Regions from separate parts of the Bacillus paramobilis genome, predicted to be linked through region 4. Evidence: predicted binding sites of a transcription regulator. Region 4 holds the regulator's gene; each other region holds the start of a gene.
What was found. Region 4 encodes Rex, which represses fermentation and respiration genes when NADH is low (regulators of the CRP and FNR family bind a similar motif). Its sites were predicted from a motif close to TTGTGAAATATTTCACAA; they were not measured.
Positions count from the first base shown of each region.

Region 1: nirB (NADPH-nitrite reductase large subunit) is a predicted target of Rex. The motif match lies at 1,079-1,096, and genes of this name have one in related genera.
Region 2: AABL52_RS20330 (formate/nitrite transporter family protein) is a predicted target of Rex. The motif match lies at 1,302-1,319, and genes of this name have one in related genera.
Region 3: AABL52_RS02465 (L-lactate dehydrogenase) is a predicted target of Rex. The motif match lies at 1,042-1,059, and genes of this name have one in related genera.

Region 1 is NZ_CP151108.1:3,197,258-3,199,469, reverse strand. It holds gene nirB (NADPH-nitrite reductase large subunit) at 1-1,061, opposite strand, end outside; gene ric (iron-sulfur cluster repair di-iron protein) at 1,270-1,977, opposite strand; gene AABL52_RS16360 (excalibur calcium-binding domain-containing protein) at 2,174-2,212, opposite strand, start outside.
Region 2 is NZ_CP151108.1:3,969,547-3,971,758, forward strand. It holds gene AABL52_RS20320 (TrkH family potassium uptake protein) at 1-111, shown strand, start outside; yybP-ykoY riboswitch at 150-315, shown strand; gene AABL52_RS20325 (TerC family protein) at 406-1,200, shown strand; gene AABL52_RS20330 (formate/nitrite transporter family protein) at 1,404-2,212, shown strand, end outside.
Region 3 is NZ_CP151108.1:509,405-511,616, reverse strand. It holds gene AABL52_RS02465 (L-lactate dehydrogenase) at 1-950, opposite strand, end outside; gene AABL52_RS02460 (spore coat protein) at 1,195-1,443, opposite strand; gene AABL52_RS02455 (hypothetical protein) at 1,457-1,642, opposite strand; gene AABL52_RS02450 (CPBP family intramembrane glutamic endopeptidase) at 1,789-2,212, opposite strand, start outside.
Region 4 is NZ_CP151108.1:5,024,115-5,026,326, reverse strand. It holds gene AABL52_RS25570 (ABC-F family ATP-binding cassette domain-containing protein) at 1-917, opposite strand, end outside; gene AABL52_RS25565 (redox-sensing transcriptional repressor Rex) at 1,105-1,734, shown strand; gene AABL52_RS25560 (YdiK family protein) at 1,764-1,955, opposite strand; gene AABL52_RS25555 (CPBP family intramembrane glutamic endopeptidase) at 1,952-2,212, opposite strand, start outside.

The DNA.
Region 1 (2,212 bases), 1.8 Mb from region 4:
ACTTTCTTATAGGAACGTTTACATTCATCAAAGATCGATATCGCTTTCGTCTGTTCATCTTCATAAATTTGGCCAGCAGAGAATAAATCACAACCAGCAACTTTTAATTGCGTACCAACGATACTGCCCGTATATCCATTCGTTTGTAAATTTGTTATATGTTTTGCTAATATTGTGCCTTGTTCATAAAGAGGGGCAACAAGTCCATATGCGATACCATCATGTTCTGCGCATTCGCCAACTGCATAAATGGACTCATCATTCGTTAGCATATAGTCATTGACTACAATACCTCGGTTGACAATTAGACCAGCATCTCTTGCTATTTGCGTATTTGGTCGTATTCCGACAGCCATTACGATTAAATCACAATCTACAACTTCACCATCTTCAAATTGAATGCCCTCAACATGATCTGTACCAAGAATCTTTACCGTTTTCTTTTCCATGAGAAACTTCATGCCTTGTGCTTCTAAATCTTCACGCAATAGAGAAGCTGCTTTCGTATCTAGTTGCTGCTCCATTAAGCTAGGCATTAAATGAACAACATGTACGTCCATTCCTAAGTCAATAAGACCTCTTGCGGCTTCTAAACCAAGTAATCCACCACCAATGACAACGGCCTTTTTCTTTTCTTTAGCGGTATCCATCATAAATTGTGTATCTTCAATAGTTCGAAATCCTGTTACACCAGGAAGTGCGGAACCTTCAACAGGTAAAATAAAAGCACTAGAACCTGTTGCGATAATGAGCTTGTCGTATGTAAGAGTACGATTCTTTTCTGTAATAATAATTTTTTCTTCTCGGTTAATACTTTGAACTCTTTCATTCGTATACAAAGTTATTTCGTTTTCTTCATACCAACTATATTCATTCATAATGATATCTTGCATATTTGTTTTACCTTGTAAAACATGAGAGAGCATAATGCGGTTGTAGTTTGGATGCGGTTCATCTCCCAAAATAGTAATCTCATATGAATCACTATTATGTTTTAAAATTTCTTCGATACAACGTATGCCAGCCATACCATTTCCGATCATAACTAAACGTTTTTTCATTTTCGTTTCCCCTTTTTATGTGAAATATTGAACAAAGGATTATATTTTTATTATAGAAAATCAAATAAGGGGGAGATGTGATATTTATCACATTTTTATAATGATTCACAAATTGTTAAAATTCGGTTTTATGTGAAGGGGATGTGGATATTTTTCGCAAAACGAAAAAGCAGGACATAAGTATTTACACTCATGTCCTGCACTTGATTTATGCTCTCGTAATGGCACGTGGAAATAAAATATTATTTTCTAAATGAATATGCTCAAATAAATCAGACTCTAGTGCTTCAAGGCGTTGGTAAACAAGTCGATAAGTGCCGCATGCGCCTTCTGGAGGCGTAAAGTCATTTGTTACTTTACGAAGTTCTTTTATAATATTTCCGGCATGATTGTGTTCATTTTCTAGTTCATCTACTACTTTACGTAACTTTGCATAGTTTTCATCGGTTGGATTTTGTTCAAATTCTAAAATTGATGGGAAATCTTCCGTTTCTTCTTTAATTAAATGCTGTTCTAATTCCATTTTAAGTTCATGAAATAGCTTATGAATTTGAGCTAAATGAGGCTGATTCGCTCCATGAACGCGTAAGACTTTCGTCACATATGGACTTAACTGTGGTAACTCTTCATGTAAATAACGATGATGCTTATGAATTATATAATCAATCAATTCACGATAAGAAGCATTTTTCCAATCAATTTCAGATTCATTTAATCGTTTCGTATTATGATAAAGTGTATTTAACTTTGTAATTACTTCAGAAGCCGATAAATTTCTTTCATGAATTGCATCAATAAGCGGCTTATTACCACCACAACAAAAATCTATTCTATATGATTTAAAAAGATCACTAGCTTTCGGAAATTGTGTAACAATCTCACCAACAATTGAAGTTTCAGTAAATGTATGTTCCATATGAATGCCTCCATAAAGTTTAAATGTAATATCTAAATTAAGAATAGCGATAAATGAAAAACAATGTGGTGATTGAAATCACTTATTATGTGTCAGTTTTGAGAATAATAAAATGAGTTTTATAAAAGGAAGAGAATTCGTTGCAATCGTTTCTGATAATAAAAAAAGAAGCTTACTAGAAGCTTCTTTTTTACTACTATTTTTCACATGCAACTCCATCGCCATCACGATCAAG
Region 2 (2,212 bases), 1.1 Mb from region 4:
ATCTTTATGATGTTTTTCGGGAAGATGGGACCTTTAACATTGGCTTTTTCATTTGCACGTAAAAAGAACCGAAAAATAAAATATCCGAATGAAGATATTTTAACAGGTTGACAACCGTATAAATTATCCATATAATGAGAGTACAATAGCATATCTCCAAAGGGGAGTAGCGTCCAAGAATATTTCTTGGAAACAAAGTCGTCATTACGTAGAACTTAGTTCTTCCGGCTTTGTTGGCATTTTCATTACATATGTCTAGCAAGACCTTTGCCTATTAACGGCAGAGGTCTTTTTTGTATTCATTACCAAATTCTTCCAAAGTTAATAGGCAGGAGTATGGGGAAACTAAATAGTGGGGAAATTCTTCACTTATTTAGTACTTATAGAAATGAGAGGAGAATGTACATGGATGTATCATTATTATTGGAGTATGGTTGGGTATTACTCATCCTAATTGCACTAGAGGGGATTTTAGCAGCTGATAACGCTCTTGTTCTTGCAATTATGGTAAAACATTTACCAGAAGAAAAACGAAAGAAAGCACTATTTTACGGATTGGCGGGGGCATTTGTTTTCCGTTTCGGATCATTATTTATGATTTCGTTCCTAGTCGACGTATGGCAAGTGCAAGCAATCGGTGCCATTTACCTTATGTTTATCGCTGGTAATCACTTATTTAAAACGTATGTTAAAAAGAATACGGATGAAGACACAGAAGAAAAAGAAGCAAAGAAAAAACAAGAGAACTTTTGGTGGACTGTATTTAAAGTTGAGGTTGCTGATATCGCCTTCGCAGTTGATTCAATTTTAGCTGCTGTTGCATTAGCAATGACTTTACCGAAAACAGGATTAGGTACAATTGGTAGTCTTGATACTGGGCAATTCGTTGTTATCTTTGTAGGTGGACTTATCGGATTAATCATTATGCGATTTGCAGCAACTGCTTTCGTACAAATCTTAAAACGTAAGCCAGGACTTGAAACTGCAGCATTCTTAATTGTAGGTTGGGTTGGTGTGAAACTAGCAGTCTATACATTAGCACACCCTGCATTAAATGTAATTCCGCATTCATTCCCAGAATCTACGCCATGGAAGCTTACATTCTGGATTGTATTAGTTGGAATCGCAGTTGGCGGTTGGTTCTTCTCAAAAGAAGTAGAAGTAAAAGCAGAAAAGAATTTAGACGAAAAAGCGCTGTAATTACAGCGCTTTTTCCTTTTTCCCTTTCCCCTCTCAATGTCCAGAAAAAATTCCATTATACTACCTTTTGTAAGCGTTTTCTCAATGCATGTATGTCCTTTTTGTGAAACATTGCACAAACTTATTGAAACTAAGACCGAATCCATGTAGTTTATTCATATAAGGAGTATTTATAGATGATGTACTAAAGGAGCGTATTACTCATGCTAGAACAAGGATTAGATTATGTTGTCAAACTGGCTAAGAGCAAAAAACAAATGCTAGATACAAACCCGATGCAATATTTCATTCGTGCCGCACTTGCGGGTATTTATATCGGTTTTATTATTGTACTATGTTTTAAATTAGGTAACTTTTTTCACATTGCAGATTCACCAGCAACTTATTTAGCTGCTTCTATGTTTTTCGGAATTGCCCTCGTACTAATTATATATGGCGGCGCTGAATTGTTTACTGGAAACACAATGTACTTCACAGTAGCAACTTTAAGAAAAGAAACAACAATTTCTGATACACTTCGTAACTGGGTCGCTTGTTATGCAGGGAATTTAGCTGGAGCTTTATTCTTTGCCTTACTATTTTATGCAACTGGAATTTTCGAAGCAATTGATCACAGTCATTTCATGAATAAAGTAGTAGAAGGAAAAATGAATACACCTACAATGCAATTATTCTTTAAAGCAATTTTATGTAACTGGCTTGTATGTCTTGCGTGTTTCTTACCTTCTCAAGTGAAAGGTGATACAGCAAAAATTATGATGATGATGCTACTCGTTTTCACATTCTTCTTATCTGGTTACGAGCATAGTATTGCAAACTTATCACTGTTTGCTTTATCTTTAGTTTCACCGCATCCGGAGACAATTTCTTTTGCAGGTGCTATTCATAACTTAATTCCAGTTACAATCGGTAACATTATTGGCGGGTCTGTATTTGTCGGTATGGTATACCATTACTTAACAAAGAAAGTGCCCGACGTGAAACAAGAAGAAACTGAATTAGTATCAGCTCA
Region 3 (2,212 bases), 770 kb from region 4:
TAGTAACCAATTGTTTTCATATAATCACGTAAAATATCGTTTGATTTTGCGAATCGAGATTCTTCATCCTCTGTTAAGTTTAATTCTACAATTTCTTTTATACCGTCTCTAGTAATAATAGCTGGTACTCCTGTGCAAATATCGTATTCACCGTACTCCCCATCTAAAATGGCTGATACAGCAATGACACGGTGATCATCGTTAAAAATTGAGCTCGCAATATATGCTAGAGAATTTCCGATTCCGTAATAAGTAGTACCTTTTCGTTTATAAATTTCCCATCCAGCTTTTGCAGTCTTCTCAACGATTTTATCTAAATCTATTTCACCAAATTTGTCTTTTTTCTCTTCTAAAATTTGTAGAATTGGCTTTCCACCAACAGTTACGTGAGACCAAGCAACCATTTGAGAATCACCATGTTCTCCTAATGAATACCCATGAATACTACGAGGATCTACATGTAACATTTCAGATAAAATTGTTCGTAAGCGAGAAGAATCTAGTGATGTACCAGTGCCGATTACACGATTTCTAGGTAATCCAGATAATTTCCACACTTGATATGTAATAATATCAACTGGGTTCGATGCAAGTAAGAAAATACCATCAAATCCACTTTCCATTACGCCGCCAACAACACTTTCCATAATCTTCGCACTCGCTCCTAAAGTATCTAAGCGACTTTGTCCAGGCTTTGGTGCTGGTCCTGCTGTAATAATAACGATGTCCATATCTTTGCAGTCTTCATAGCTTCCTGCATATACTTTTGTTCTTGTATTTGTAAAGTTAATACAGTGTGATAAATCCATCGCTTCCCCAACTGCACGTTCATGATTTATATCAATTAATAATAGCTCTTCGCAAATGCCTTGATTCACAATGGAATATGCACAACTTGATCCAACTAATCCAGTACCGATAATTGCAATTTTTCTTGTATTTCGTCTCATAGCAATCTCTCCTAATTGATCATATAATCTATTTCTTTTGTTCTTTACACTCCTAATTATAGAGATTCCCACGATATAAACCATGGATACTTTGTGAAATATTGAACAAACTTTTGTCCTTTTTGTGAATTGTTATATTCCATTTTCGTCATATTTGTTACAACTGGAAAAATATTTATTATGTATTTATTGACATATACAAAAAGAAAACGAGCGAATAAATTCGCTCGTTTTCTTTTTCCTGTTATTCAGCACTTAATTGACCTTTTAATTGCTGGACAATCATCGGGTTTGCAGGTGCAGCTGGTTTGTAATAGCTTTTTTGCTTTGCGTACTCATACATATTACGTTGGCGCATCTCATCTTGATTACGAATTTGGATTAATGTTTGATGTAACTGTTCATTATCAGACTGAGAAATATAATTTGCATAACTTGTTAAACTTGCATTTAATCCTGCTAAATAATCATTTACCATATCTTTTTCATTCATCTGTCGCTTCCTCCTATCCTAGGAAAGTCATTAATTGCTGTTTCGTATTTCGTGCATCTTGCGCATCCTTTTGTAACATTTGTTTCAACTCTGGATCTGTACAAGCCTGTGCATACTGCTCCAACTTGTTAATAATTGTTGCGTGTCCACCGATCAAATGACGTAAGTTTTCTACTTCAAGCTCTGTTAAGTTTTGCATAGAATACTCCTACCTTTCTTTATTCGTTCACTGTTAGTATTTAGCTATTTTTTAATTGTATACATGAATTAACTTTTTCACGTGCATACAAAATAAAAGATGAATAGCTAAGCCATTCATCTTTTATACTGGTTATGTATTTATTTTTATAGAGATACAATCATACTTATACTCACAAGTAAGTTCCATACAATGTGTAACATAATACTAGGTATAATAGATTGCGTCTTTTTGTATAACATTGCAAATACCATCCCCATAATCGTTGCCGTAATTAAAAGACCCCCATGAAGAATTCCAAAAATAAAGGAAGAAATAATGATACTAACTAAAAAATTATATTTCTTTTCTAAAAATCGATATAAAATACCTCGAAATAGAATTTCTTCTTTAATCGGTGTAATGATAGCGACACTTAGCACATATATAATACTTTGTATGCTACTTTGAAGCCCTAAACTTCCTAATTGTTTCTTTTGTTCTGCTGCACTTTCAAAACTAAACATATGTAACATTAAATATTGTGATACCGCAATGATAATAAAACCAATTAATAGATATAAATATGTC
Region 4 (2,212 bases):
AATAATTCCATTCGGTCTAATTGTTTACGACGGCTTTGGGCACGTTTTGTCGTCGATGCACGTGCTATATTTTTTTGAACGAAGTCCTCAAGCTTAGCGATTTCATCTTGTTGTTTTTCATAACGTTTCATTTCTTGCTCGTATAGCGCTGATTTTAAGTCTAAATATTTACTGTAGTTACCAACAAATCGTCTGCTTTCTTTATTCGAAATTTCATATACTTGTGTAACGAGTTTATCTAAGAAATAACGGTCATGGGAAACGATTAGTATTGCGCCAGGATAGCCTTGTAAATATTGTTCAAGCCATGTTAATGTTTCGATGTCTAAATGGTTTGTAGGCTCGTCCAAAATAAGTAGGTCCGGTTTCGTTAATAATAATTTACCGAGAGCTAAGCGTGTTTTTTGTCCACCGCTTAATGTAGAAATCGTCGTCTGGTGCGTTTCAACTGGGAAGCCAAGCCCACTTAAAATTGAACGAATATCTGCTTCGTACTGATAGCCACCTTGATCTTTATAATTTAATTGTAATTGGTCATAGTCAGCTAATAATCTTTCATATGTAGCCTCGTTTGAAAAGTTTTCTTCTTTGCCCATTTCTTGCTCTAGCCTTCGAAGCTTTGTCTCCATTTGCTGCAGGTGTGTAAAGACGGTTAACATTTCATCCCAAATTGTTAAAGACGTTTCTAACCCGGTATTTTGAGCTAAGTACCCGATTGAGACATCTTTTGGTTTTATAATTTCGCCGCCATCATGAGATAGCTCACCAGCTATTATTTTTAATAACGTAGATTTACCGGCTCCATTTCGTCCGACTAATGCGATACGATCTTTCGTTTGAACTTCCAATTTTATGTTTGCAAGAATCGTTTCTGCACCGTATAATTTCGAAAGCGCGTTTACTTGTAATAAAATCAATGTTTTCACCTCAAATAATTTCTTAACTTTGCCATGTTTATATTTCTCAATCATACTAAAAATAGTGTATAGTTTAAAATAAAGAGAGAATACTTCTTCTCTTTATTATACAGGGAAATTCATGAGTGCTAAACTTCTGTATTTGATTCAAGTATATGAATAAAGATAGGAAGAGAGGAGAGGTTATATGGATCAGCAAAAAATTCCACAGGCCACTGCCAAACGATTGCCTCTATACTATCGATTTATCCAAAACTTATCTCTTTCTGGTAAGCAACGTGTTTCATCAGCCGAATTGAGTGAAGCGGTAAAGGTTGATTCCGCAACGATTCGAAGAGATTTCTCATATTTTGGAGCGTTAGGGAAAAAAGGTTATGGATATAACGTAAATTATTTATTATCATTTTTCCGTGAAACACTCGACCAAGATGATATAACACGTGTAGCACTTATTGGAGTAGGTAATTTAGGGACCGCTTTCTTACATTATAATTTCACGAAAAACAATAATACAAAAATTGAAATGGCGTTTGACGTTAGTGAAGAGAAAGTCGGAACAGAAATCGGGGGCATTCCTGTATATCATTTAGATGAATTAGAAGAACGTTTATCAACTGATATACAAGTGGCAATATTAACAGTACCCGCTACAGTAGCACAACCTGTAGCAGATAGATTGGCAGAAACGAATGTGCATGGTATTTTAAATTTCACACCAGCACGCTTAAATGTGTCAGACAATATAAGAATTCATCATATTGATTTAGCGGTAGAGTTACAAACACTTGTTTACTTTTTAAAGAATTATCCACAATAAAACGCAGAGGAAGCGACCTCTGCGTTTTATTATTGTTTTTTCTTTGTGAATTTAACTAAGATAAGGCGAAGTGCCAAATTAAAATCAATTGTTGCCATAACTGCAAATAGTATTGTCCACATATTCCAGATTGTATCTGTTACGTTCGTAATGGCGAAGCGTGTAAAGATACACCCTAGAAGGAAGTACAATGCAGCCATGAACAATGGTGAGTTTCTCATACTAAAAATCCTCCGATAAAGCCTTGCATTTTTTCAGCTTCTTTAATCATTTCTTGAATTTGTTCATTGCTCATTAAAACTTGAGCAACTGCAACTAATGTATTCATAGCAACATGAGCTGCGATAGGGACGATAATACGCTTCGTTTTTACATATAAAAAGGCGAATACGAGCCCCATAGAAGTGTATACCAATAGGTGAGTAAAATCAAAATGAATTGCTGCGAATACGAGAGAACTAATGATAGCAGCAATAAA